Regions from separate parts of the Thermoanaerobacter sp. RKWS2 genome, predicted to be linked through region 1. Evidence: a T-box and tRNA genes for the amino acid it is inferred to sense, from the RefSeq annotation. Region 1 holds a T-box; the other regions hold tRNA genes.
The links. The T-box of region 1 lies ahead of thrS (threonine--tRNA ligase). A T-box ahead of a tRNA ligase gene usually reads a tRNA of that ligase, here a tRNA-Thr.

Region 1 (4,291 bases):
TTTCTAAAAGCTTCATAAAAACTTCCGGACTTGGCTTCATCCAAATCCCTTTTTACCACATGAAACCTTGAAAAATAATAAGATTCTATTAATCCGAAAATAAATGCAACAGTAAATATTACTTGATAATTAATAGGGAAAACTATTTTATCAAGCAACCATCCTGTTACCAAAACTGTAATTGTTGCCACAATTGTCGTCCAAAAATTTCTGTCAGCGAAAACTTTACTTCTATATTCTGGAGGAATTAATTCACTCATAAATGATTGCCAACACATGCCAACTGTCATAGAAGGTAAATTCATTACTCCCACCAACACGACTACCACCCACGGTTGGAGCTCTTTATTAAAAAACGGAGCAAGAGCAAGTAAAAAATAAAAAGTTCTTGCGATATAAAGTACAATATAAGAAAATTTGTGAACCTCTTTTAATTTATTAATCAAATATGTTACAGGAATAACTCCAATTACCACCATAAGGGCAGGTAAAGAATTTAAAAGAGACACTTGAAAGTCATTTGCTCCTAATTTTATAGCATATATGCCAATAAAAGGGTTGACCATATTAAAGCCTATAGCCCATGCAAGACCATTTATCATATTCATTTTTATGTTATGTCTTAAATATTTGTAAACTTCTGCGTCCTTTTTCATACCTCTTCCCTCAAAATTAATATTTTAATTTTAGATTACCACGTTTTTTAAATTCTTTCAATAAATCAAAATGCCCCTTTAAAGGAGCATTTTGATTTTATAAAGCTTTTGTGGCGATTTCTTTAAGAATTTTTTCTATAAACTCATTTAAGGAAATAGCGCCTAAGTCCCCTTCTTTTCTTGACCTTAAAGATACTGTTCCTTGTTCCACTTCTTTATCCCCTACAATCAGCATGTAAGGAATCTTTTGAAGTTGTGCCTCTCGTATTTTGTATCCTATTTTTTCATTCCTGTCGTCTAATTCAGCTCTTATGTCATTTTCCAACAGACGCCCGTATACATGTTGGGCATAAGCATAGTGTTTATCAGATATAGGCAAAACTCTAACTTGTACTGGCGCCAGCCAAGTTGGGAAAGCCCCTGCAAAATGTTCAGTAAGAATTCCAATAAATCTTTCTATACTTCCGTAAATTACCCTGTGCAACATTATAGGTCTGTGTTTTTCTCCATCTGGGCCTATATACTCCAGTTCAAACCTTTCAGGCATCTGGAAATCCAATTGGATAGTTCCACATTGCCATGTACGACCTATGCTGTCTTTTAAATGAAAATCTATTTTGGGTCCGTAAAATGCACCATCCCCCTCATTAACTTTATATGGTAAATTCACGCGATTTAAAGCAGAAATCAAAGCATTTGTAGCCAATTCCCAGTCTTCATCAGACCCCATAGAATTTTCAGGACGTGTAGACAATTCAACAAAATACTCAAAGCCAAAAATTTTATAGAAATAATCCACTAAATTTATAACCCCTAAAATTTCATCTTCAACCTGCTCAGGAGTCATAAACAAGTGAGCATCATCCTGAGTAAAACTTCTTACTCTCATAAGCCCATGCAAAACTCCTGAGAGTTCATGTCTATGCACTAAACCCAATTCACAAAGTCTCAAAGGCAAATCCCTGTAACTGTGCATTGTAGACTTGTAAACAAGCATTGCTCCAGGGCAATTCATAGGCTTTATTGCATAAGTCTCTCCGTCTATTTCAGTGAAATACATATTCTCTTTATAGTGGTCCCAGTGTCCTGACCTACGCCATAATTCTTCATTCAAAATTATGGGAGTTTTTATTTCCTGATAACCATGCTTTATATGTTCTTTTCGCCAAAAATCTTCTAAAATGTTTCTTATAATCATTCCCTTAGGATGGAAAAAAGGAAAACCAGGTCCTTCAGGGTGGATACTAAACAAATCTAACTCTTTCCCTAATTTTCTATGGTCTCTCTTTTTAGCTTCCTCTAACATATGTAAATATTGATCTAACATGCTTTTTTTGGGAAAGCTTATTCCATATATTCTTTGAAGCATTTTATTTTTTTCGTCGCCTTTCCAGTAGGCTCCAGCAACTGACAACAATTTAATAGTTTTTACCATGCCTGTTGACATAAGATGGGGCCCAGCACAAAGGTCAGTAAATTCTCCTTGCTTGTAAAAAGAAATTTCCTCTCCTTCTGGTATTTCTTCAATTAGCTCCACTTTATAAGGTTCATCTTTTTCTTTCATCAATTTTATCGCTTCATCTTTTGGAAGGACAAACCTTTCCAACTTATAATCTTCTTTTATAATTCTATTCATTTCCTGTTCTATAGCTTCAAAGTCTTCTGTGGTAAAAGGCCTTTCTGTATCAAAGTCATAATAAAAACCATTGTCTATAGCCGGACCAATTGCCAATTTCACATCTTTAAAAAGCCTTTTTACAGCCTGTGCTAAAATATGGGAAGAAGTGTGCCAATAAATCTTTTTCCCTTCTTCATCATCAAAAGTCAAAATTTCTAATTTTCCGTCCTCCTCAATTTTTGTATTAAGTTCCACCACTTTGCCATTAAATTTTCCACCGACGGCTTCTTTTGCTAACCTTTCACTTATACTTTTAGCTATTTCATAAACTGTCATACCCTTTTCAAATTCTCTTTGTGTGCCATCCTTTAATGTTATAATCATTCAATTACCTCCTTTGTAAAATTTTTCTCTTAAATAAAAAACCTCTTACCCCGTAAAGAGGCAGAGGTTATCTGCGGTTCCACTCTTTTTTATACTCTGGTATTATATCGGAATAACCGTTCGGATTCATCATCCGCAGCTCCGGGGTGGTCTTCGATATTCAGAACATTTGAATGATCTCAGCCTATGTCATTCAATCTCTGTGATGTTCTTTAAATATCTACTTTCCCCCTCATTGCTTTAATATTTAATTTTTTAATCATTATATCTTCCTCTCGGACATTTGTCAATAATAATTTATAAAAATTGTATCACAATTGCTTGCAATACTCCTATTAGAAACCCTAAAACTCCCCCCATAATCTCTATCATATAAAGTTCACTGTGAGCAATTTTTATCACCACCTCCTCCAATTTTTCTAATTTGAAGCTTTTTATTTTTTCCTCTACAATTTCTGATATTTTAAGTTTTTTTGAAATAATCTCTACCACTTCATTAGAAGGAGAATTTAAAAATACTTCTACTTCTCTATTTATAATATCACCAATGTAGTTTGATATCATCTCTTTTATAGCCTTGGGAAGAAAAGAAGGAAGTTTATTTTCTGTAACTTCTTTAACTTTTAAGTCCAAATTCGATAATAGAAACTTGCGATTTTCTTCTGTTAAAAGCCTGTCCCATAAATCATTAAAAGATAACAATTCCCTTTCCACAATTTCACCTATTGATTTAGCAATTTCATATTTTCTTTTAGGGATAAGTCCTTGTAACGTAATACCGAAAATTTTTACAGGTTTCAAAGGCTTAAATAGCATTTTAACGGCGACAAAATTCGTAAGCCATCCAATAGCTGCTCCTACAAAAGCTAAAAATAGCATCCTTGTTAAAAATTGCATTCCACCACCTCTAAATTTTAAAAAATCACAAATATAATAATATCAGATTTTGACGAATTTTAAAACCCAGCCTTAAGCTGGGCTATTTTTCACATTTAATCTTTGAACACAATTCACAACCATAGCAAATTTCTACTTTGTCATTAAAAACTTTTTTAACCGTCTCTAGAATTTCATTATCTCTCATATTGTTAATAGAATGAAAAAATATTTTTTTAGGAGCAATGGTTATAAGCGTGCTTATCAAAGCATCTTCATCACTTATAACACCATCTTTTAATTCAGCAACTATTTCATTAATAAAATCATTAGATATTGGTTTGTCATTTTCATCATAAAGTTTAAATTTGCCATTTTTATCGACAATGATATTCAATATTTCAACTTTTGAATCCTGTAATTCGACGAAGTATTTAAGTAAACCTATAAACTCATTGTACTCTTTTTTCATTAAAAATTCATCAACAGCCTTATCTGTTACTTCGCTAAGTTCACCAATAAAATCCCTCAGTCTAAAGTTCACAAACCCTTCTAAGTCTATATAATCACTCTCTTTTAAAAAATCTCTTACCAATACAAAAATTTGCTCTTTTTTTGCTAATTTAAATGTCTCTTTATTCACATCATCTTCTAAAATATTGTAAGCGATTTTTTCTATTTCCTCCTTTTCATCTTCTGAAAAATAATGGTAATATTTATTGATTAATTTTTTTATTATCCGTTTGTCAATTTGGTT
Region 2 (4,291 bases), 540 kb from region 1:
CCACTTTGCATTTTCTTTTTCTGGCATAGTCAACCTCTGGGGACTCGCCCCAACCTCCTTTAAACTTTAATAATGAGCTTTAATAGATAACTAAAAACTGAGTCAATCAAAAAAATGAATACTGTAAAAAGAGCTACTACTATTAATACAATTTCCGTATAAGTTATCATAGTTTCTCTGCTTGGCCATGTCACCTTTTTCATTTCTGCCCTTACATCTTTGAAAAACTTGACAATTTTTCTTCCTTCACCGGCCATTTCCTCACATCCTCTTAAAGTTTTAAAAACTACTTAGTCTCTCTATGCAAGGTATGCTTTTTGCAGAATTTGCAGTATTTCATTAATTCTAACCTATCAGGGTCATTCTTCTTATTTTTTGTTGTATGATAGTTTCTATTCTTACACTCAGTACATGCCAATGTAATTTTTACTCTCAATTATTACACCTCCCGGTGATTCGACTGCTTAGTCAAATTTATCATAAATATAACTTCTTGTCAATCACCAAAAACAAAAAGTCTGTGTCAAAGATTTGTAGGTAGCTCATTAGTTGACATTTTGCACAGTTTGCTAAAGCATTGATTTAACTCAAAAGAAGCCAGGTTTGAACCCGGCTTCTCTTTATTCTATGATAGCTGACACGACGCCAGCACCTACTGTACGGCCGCCTTCTCTTATAGCAAACTTCAAACCTTCTTCCATCGCTATCGGTGTTATTAACTCTACTTTTATCGTTACGTGGTCCCCTGGCATTACCATCTCTACTCCATCCGGCAAGTTTATTACACCTGTAACGTCTGTCGTCCTAAAGTAAAATTGTGGCCTGTATCCATTGAAAAATGGTGTGTGCCTTCCTCCTTCTTCCTTCGTCAATACGTAAACTTGTGCCTCAAATTTCGTGTGCGGCTTTATCGTCCCTGGCTTCGCTAATACTTGCCCTCTCTCTACTTCGTCCCTCTGTACTCCTCTTAATAATACTCCTATGTTGTCTCCTGCTTGCGCCTCATCCAGTGTCTTCCTGAACATCTCTACCCCTGTTACTACTGTCTTCCTTGATTCCGTCGTCAATCCTATTATCTCTACTTCGTCTCCTACCTTTACCTTCCCTCTCTCTACTCTCCCTGTCGCAACAGTTCCTCTTCCTGTTATCGTAAATACGTCCTCTACTGGCATTAAGAATGGCTTGTCTATGTCTCTCTCCGGTGTCGGTATATATTCGTCTACTACATCCATTAACTGCCATATCTTCCCGCACCATTCGCACTCTCTCTTACCACATCCACACTCTAATGCCTTAAGTGCTGACCCTACTACTATCGGTGTGTCATCCCCCGGAAACTCATATTCATTCAATAATTCCCTTACTTCCATCTCTACTAATTCTATTAATTCTGGATCGTCTACCATGTCTGCCTTGTTTAAAAATACTACTATATATGGCACTCCTACCTGCCTCGCCAATAATATGTGTTCCCTCGTCTGTGGCATCGGTCCGTCTGCTGCTGATACTACTAATATCGCCCCGTCCATCTGTGCTGCCCCTGTTATCATGTTCTTTACATAGTCAGCATGACCTGGACAGTCTACGTGCGCATAGTGCCTCTTCTCTGTCTCATATTCTACGTGAGTCGTGTTTATCGTTATTCCCCTTGCTCTCTCCTCCGGCGCCTTGTCTATCTCGTCATATCCCTTCGCCTCTGCCATTCCTGCCTTCGATAATACCATCGTTATCGCTGCTGTCAACGTCGTCTTACCATGGTCTACGTGACCTATCGTCCCTACGTTTACGTGGGGCTTCTTCCTCTCAAATTTTTGCTTCGCCATCCTCTTTTCCTCCTTTACTTCAATAAACTTGTCCTGGTGTTTCTTAAAATTGTGTCATAAAAGTAACCCTTTATACATTAATAGGATTAAAAAGCACAACTTCTATGATAAAAAAACATCAATAACAAAATTGGAGCCCGCGACCGGGATCGAACCGGTGACCTCCGCCTTACCAAGGCGACGCTCTGCCTACTGAGCTACGTGGGCAAAAGGGAATATCACGACTCCGATTTTTGATTTTACTATAAAGTCTTCTAAATGTCAATAGTTAGCTGTTTCTCATTTCAAGATATCTTTCTAATTTTCTTTTTACACGCTGTAAAGCATTGTCTATAGATTTAACATGCCTGTTTAAATCTTCAGCAATTTCTTGATATGATTTACCATCCAAATATGATACCAAGACCTCCCACTCTAATCCACTCAATAATTCTTCCATCTTGCTCTCAATGTTAACGTATTCCTCTTTGCTTATTATTAACTCTTCAGGGTCGGCAATGCATTGGGTAGAAACAACGTCCATAAGAGTCCTATCAGATTCTTCATCAAAGATGGGCTTATTGAGGGAAACATAAGAATTAAGCGGTATATGTTTCTGTCTTGTTGCGGTTTTAATTGCAGTAATAATTTGACGAGTCACACATAATTCCGCAAAAGCTTTGAAAGAGGTGAGCTTGTCACTTTTGTAATCTCGAATTGCTTTATAAAGGCCTATCATTCCTTCTTGAATAATGTCTTCCTTATCGGCACCTACTAAAAAATAGGCACGAGCTTTTGCTTTTACAAAACTTTTATACCTTTCAATAAGGTACTCTAAAGCAACTTCGTCTCCTTTTTGAGCTCTAAAAACGACCTCCTCCTCTTCCATTTGGTCATATGGTTGATAGTAATCCTGCTGCGCCCCAGATTTCACCAATACCGCCCCCATTTATTATTCCGGCAACTTTATACGTTATAATTATACATTATATTGGTAAAGGTAGTCAAGCTAATTTTAACTGTTTTCTGCCATTTTGCGCAGTTTTTTTACTATTTCATTATCAAGTCGCTCTTCCAAATTGTCTTTATAAACTGTATTCACATAGCTTTTTTTATGTCTTTCAATATATCTATTCATTTCTTCATAAAGTTCTTTTGCAGACATTCTTATTGCACCATGAGCTAAAACCACCTGCTGCACAGTCCAATCGGAACTTACCACAACAACCTGTTCTTTTTTCGCTAATTCTACTACTTTTAACTCTATAAAGTGATCTGCCGATTCTCCTTCTTTTGTGTAAACAACCTCAATACCATTGATTTCTTCATGTTTTTCTAGACTTCCTTTTACATACATTGCATCAAAAACTAATATTATATTTATCCCCGAATATCCTTTAAAATCAGCCAACATATCTATTAACTTGTCCCGCGCATCTTCCAAATTTTTTTGCGCTTCTTCTTTTAGTATCTGCCAGTTGTTTATTACATTATAGCCGTCTACCAACATGTACAAGGACATCACGCCTTACCTTTTCTTTTTGATACTACCTGATAAATCAAAATGGAGGCTGCTACAGAAGCATTTAAAGAATTTATTTTACCTTTCATCGGTATCTTAACCACAAAATCGCAATTTTGCAAAACCAATTTAGAAACCCCTTTTCCTTCACTGCCAATTACAATAGCAAGAGGAAAATCATAATCCAGCTCTTCAAAACTTTTTCCCGCATTTACATCTGTTCCAACAATCCATAAGCCTCTTTCTTTTAAACCTCGTATTGTATTGTTAATATTTGATACTTTTGCTATTCTCATATGTTCTACTGCTCCGGCAGAAGTTTTTACAACAGTAGCATTTACTCCTACAGCCCGCCTTTTTGGAATTATTATCCCATGGACTCCAAAAGCCTCTGCGCTTCTTATAATCGCACCCAAATTGTGAGGGTCTGTTATCTCATCTAATATCAACAAAAAAGGCTTTTCTTTCCTTTGTTCAGCATATTCCAAAAGGTCATCTACATCGAAGTATTTATATACAGCACCTACAGCCACGACCCCTTGGTGATTTTGACTACCGGCTAATTTACTTAAAATATCATTATCAGTAGTAGAAACTACAATACCTGCTTCTTTGGCAAGATTTATTATCTTTGAAATATTTCCTCCTGCTGTTTTAGAAACGTATATTTTTTCAATTTTCTTCCCACTTTTTATAGCTTCGATTACTGGATTTCTACCAAGAATTACATTCTGCTCTTCCATAATCATCACCTATTCTTCAATAACTTGTACAGAAAGCTCAAGAATGTTTTTTAATCTTTCAAATTCTCCTGCAAGATATAAATAACCTAGCAAAGCTTCAAATCCCGTAGCATACCTATAGGCCTGTACTTCTACTCCTTTAGGCATAGTATTAGACTTTACATTTCTTCCTCTTCTAACTACGTCTTTTTCCTCTTCTGTGAGAAAATCATAAATTCTTTTTA
Region 3 (4,291 bases), 960 kb from region 1:
TATTTTCTTTGTCCTCTTGGCATTTTGTAGACACTTCCTCTCTTTATATTTTTATTTTATCCTGTTCGAGTTAAAGTGTCTACAATAATATACTAACACCACAACAAATATAATATAAAAAAGTTGACAAAATGAATATGCATAGTCTAAAATAAAATTGATAATGATTATCATAATCATATAAGGAGGGTTTTTATGTTAGCAGGTATATTAATTACAATCCGCGAAGGACTCGAGGCTTTTTTAGTCATAGGTATACTATTAGGATACCTTACAAAAATCAACCAAAAAAAGTACTTTAAACACGTATGGCTAGGTGCTATTGGTGCTATAGTTTTGAGTGTTGTTATTTCGTTTATATTCCAGGCTTTAAAAATTAGTTTTGAAGGCGAAAGTGCTGAATTATTTGAAATAGTTGTTGCAGCGATAGCCATTATTATCCTTTCATATATGGTTGTCTGGATGCAAAAGCAGAGCAAGAACATCAAAGGTGAGCTTCAAGCAAAGGTTGATGAAGCTTTGTCAAATAATCAGGTATGGGGCATAACGATATTAGCATTTGTAACAGTGATAAGAGAAGGGATAGAAACGGCACTATTCTTAACCGCCTTAAAAGGTGAAGGTTTATTATTAGGATCATTTACAGGGTTATTTATAGCTGCAATAATATCTGTATTATTATACAAAACAACAATAAAATTGAATTTAAGGAAATTCTTTATGATAACTGGCTGGCTTTTGATATTCATTGCAGCAGGTTTAACATCTCATGCAATTCATGCATTAGGAGAATTAGGAATAATACCTCCAATAATTGAAAAAGTATGGAGCCTAGAATGGTTAATTCCAGATGAAAGTTTGTTAGGTAAGTTACTGCAGCGTTTATTGGATACGAAAGCACTCCGTCTTTAATGCAGGTCATTGCGTATAGTGCTTATATATTGATTGTAGGTAAAATGTTTATGAATAGTTCGAAAGGAACCACCTAATACGTAATTTTATGTGAATATATACCTATTTGCGATACAAAATAGCATTAAATTGTGGCGATAGTAAGATGGAAAATAAAAGAAACATCCGGGTAGTTGATGATGAGAAACAGATCATCAATGTACTGAAACCTTGTCTAGAGAAAGAAGGGATATAATGCATTGTTAATTCTCAAATTAGATCTCCAAAGATTTTCAATTATGATGGTATTTTTTAAGGGCATAAAAATATTTTTTCTCAAATTATTACAGCCTGATTAAAAATTTTTTTCGCTTTTTAAGAGCATTACCGCCAAAATATGTTAATATTTGTTACTGGCAATTTGAATTAATTAATGTATAAGCGAAAGCTACTGCTCTCATAAACTGATTTCATTTTCTACCTGGTAAACTTCTTCTTCGTTTATTTCTCTTAGCCTTTTAGAGTATGCGTAGAAGATAGAAACTGTACCATCTCAAAGACGCCGTTTTCTGCGACGCTAAGGTCTAAAACGGCCTCTTGTAGCATTTCCGAAAGAAATACAAAGAAAGGGGGAAAGCGAAAGTTACTCGAAGCAATCTAACTTAAAGGAAATATAATACCATTAATTTTCATTTATTAAGCTGGTAAAGAGTCTAAAACTCTACCGTTTTCTCATATAAGTAATGATTTTATTATAAATAAAATGTATTCCACAACTGAACAAGCAAAGTATGTAACCGATGGTAAGCCAATTCAAATTAAAATATTTTAAAAACTTACATACAAAATCTTAACACGGACATACTTTACCCTAACTTTTGACAAACAACCTAAATAAATTAGGACCTTTACATAATATATAAAACATATTATGTAAAGGTCTCGTCTTTTAAGGTCATAAAATGTCAATAGGAGCAATGTAAGCAAAAATAATGTCAAATTATTTAGCTTATTTTTTTAACATTTTTACTATTTCTGTATATTCGTCTGAAGTAATTTCACCTCGAACGTATCTTAACTTGGCAATTTCTAATGCTTCATTATTAGGATCTGTATCGTGTTTTTTAAAAAAGTTAACATTTCTAATCTGTTTTACTAGCAAGTAAATTACTACACCTATTAAAATTAAGAACAATATATTGGTAAGTCCACCACCGAACCAAGTTCCATAACCGTACGGATAATATCCTCCAAAACAATGACCTAAACCACCCGGTATATATCCTCCAAACATTGTTTTCTCCTCCTCTCTAAATATTTAAATTTTACAAAATACTTTTTAATTTATTATATTCTTCTTCTGTAATTTCGCCTTTAGCCAAGCGTATATCGAGTATTCTTTTTGCTTCGTTTGTTTGGTAATTTTTGTTTTCATGTAAATTATTAATCATTCTTTGCAGGTCACCTGTTTTGTACAAATAAAAGCCAATTGCCAAGATTAATATAAGACACATACTTTTCAACTCCTTTCTATTTATCGAAAAATTGTTAACTTGCTTTACCTTTATTTTAAAACTTACTTTTGAAGAAAATATGAAGAGAAAATAAATATAAAAGTACGTTTTTCTTCATGAACTGGCAAAGGTCTTGGGCATTCAGACGTAAAAATGACTCTTAATACATTATTCGCATGTACTTCCCGAAATGCAGAAAGAAGCAGCTGAAAAACTAAGTAAGTTATTTATAAACGGTAAAGATAAGATGTTGTCATTTTGTTGTCACCAACACTAAAATAAAAAAGCAAGGTACTTAAAAACCTTGACTTTTTGACAAAAAAAATGGAGCTGGCGAAAGGACTTGAACCTTCAACCTGCTGATTACAAGTCAGCTGCTCTGCCTATTGAGCTACGCCAGCACCTTTATTAGCTATCCAATTGTCCTGACATTTATATATTATACTTAGAGCAACAGTATATGTCAAGCTTTTTTATAAAATTTTTGTAAAAGAGCCTTAATCACTTTATCAAAAATCCCTTAAAACAATAGTCTGATTTCTTTCAGGTCCTACAGAGATTATTGCTGCTTTAATACCTATCAATTCTTCAATTCTTTTTATATATTTTTGAGCATTATAAGGTAAGTCGTCAAAAGTTTTTGCTCCTTGTATATCTTCTTCCCACCCGTCAAATTCTTCATATACAGGTTCACATTGAGCCAAATCCTCAAGGCTTGCAGGAAAATCTGTTATTATTTCTCCCTTAAATCTATAACCTGTGCATATTTTTATTTTTTTAAGCCCTGTCAAAGTATCTAATTTGGTAAGAGCAAAATGAGTTATACCAGACACTCTTACAGAGTATTTAAGAATAACAGCATCCAGCCAACCACATCGTCTCGGTCTTCCTGTAGTAGTCCCATATTCATGACCTTTTTCTCTTAAGAAATCTCCATTTTCATCAAAAAGCTCTGTGGGAAAAGGCCCTTTACCAACCCTTGTAGTATATGCTTTTACTACACCTATTACTTCATCAATCATTGTAGGTCCTATTCCTGCTCCTACTGTCACTCCTCCTGCTATGGGATGAGACGCAGTAACATAAGGATAGGTACCCAAATCTAAATCAAGAAGTGTCCCCTGTGCTCCTTCAAATAAAACTTTTTTGCCACTTTTAATTAAATCGTATAAAAGCACTGTTGTATCAGTAACAAAGGGTTTTATTTTTTCAGCATACTCTAAATATTTTTTATACATTTCATCAAAATCAAAGCCTTCTACACCATACAAATCTCTAAAAAGTTTATTTTTCTTTTCTATATTTCTTTTAAGCTTTTCCTCTAAAACCTTTGGCTTTATAAGGTCGCATACTCTTATTCCTATCCTTTCTGACTTATCCATATAGCAAGGACCTATGCCTTTTCTCGTAGTACCCAAGTCATTTTTTCCTTTTGCTAGTTCTTCAAGTTCGTCTTGTCTTATATGATAAGGAAATACAATATGGGCTCTATCGCTTATTTTTAAATTCTCTATACTAACCCCTTGTTTTTCTAAATTTTCTATTTCCTCAATCAAAGAAGCTGGGTCAATTACCACTCCATTTCCTATTATACAAATTTTATCAGGATATAATATTCCAGAGGGAATTAAATGAAGTTTATACTGCACTCCTCCTTTTTCAACTGTATGACCAGCATTATTTCCTCCTTGGTATCTTACGACTACATCTGCCTTTTCCGCAAGATAATCAGTAATTTTCCCTTTCCCTTCATCTCCCCATTGGGTACCAACTATAACTAATGTTGACATAATTATTCTCCTTCCCTATTTAACTCTCGTTAGAATTTCTCTTGCAACTACAACGCCAGATACAGAGGCTTGTGCCAGTCCCCGTGTAATGCCTGC

Region 2: it has a tRNA-Thr gene. The T-box ahead of thrS (threonine--tRNA ligase) is inferred to sense a tRNA for this amino acid. The anticodon was not compared.
Region 3: it has a tRNA-Thr gene. The T-box ahead of thrS (threonine--tRNA ligase) is inferred to sense a tRNA for this amino acid. The anticodon was not compared.

Annotation. Positions count from the first base shown of each region.
Region 1 covers NZ_CP110888.1:1,806,863-1,811,153, forward strand. Annotated here, with positions in the region: gene OEI98_RS09575 (MFS transporter) at 1-656, opposite strand, end outside; gene thrS (threonine--tRNA ligase) at 754-2,658, opposite strand; T-box leader at 2,712-2,903, opposite strand; gene OEI98_RS09585 (DUF445 domain-containing protein) at 2,956-3,555, opposite strand; gene ytxC (putative sporulation protein YtxC) at 3,638-4,291, opposite strand, start outside.
Region 2 covers NZ_CP110888.1:2,343,261-2,347,551, forward strand. Annotated here, with positions in the region: gene nusG (transcription termination/antitermination protein NusG) at 1-27, opposite strand, end outside; gene secE (preprotein translocase subunit SecE) at 60-257, opposite strand; gene rpmG (50S ribosomal protein L33) at 287-436, opposite strand; gene tuf (elongation factor Tu) at 621-1,823, opposite strand; tRNA gene OEI98_RS12445 (tRNA-Thr) at 1,955-2,030, opposite strand; gene sigH (RNA polymerase sporulation sigma factor SigH) at 2,092-2,736, opposite strand; gene OEI98_RS12455 (NYN domain-containing protein) at 2,818-3,324, opposite strand; gene rlmB (23S rRNA (guanosine(2251)-2'-O)-methyltransferase RlmB) at 3,324-4,067, opposite strand; gene OEI98_RS12465 (Mini-ribonuclease 3) at 4,077-4,291, opposite strand, start outside.
Region 3 covers NZ_CP110888.1:2,765,351-2,769,641, forward strand. Annotated here, with positions in the region: gene OEI98_RS14565 (FTR1 family iron permease) at 196-912, shown strand; gene OEI98_RS14570 (SHOCT domain-containing protein) at 1,901-2,185, opposite strand; gene OEI98_RS14575 (SHOCT domain-containing protein) at 2,217-2,405, opposite strand; tRNA gene OEI98_RS14580 (tRNA-Thr) at 2,731-2,806, opposite strand; gene OEI98_RS14585 (adenylosuccinate synthase) at 2,915-4,195, opposite strand; gene OEI98_RS14590 (NAD(P)/FAD-dependent oxidoreductase) at 4,211-4,291, opposite strand, start outside.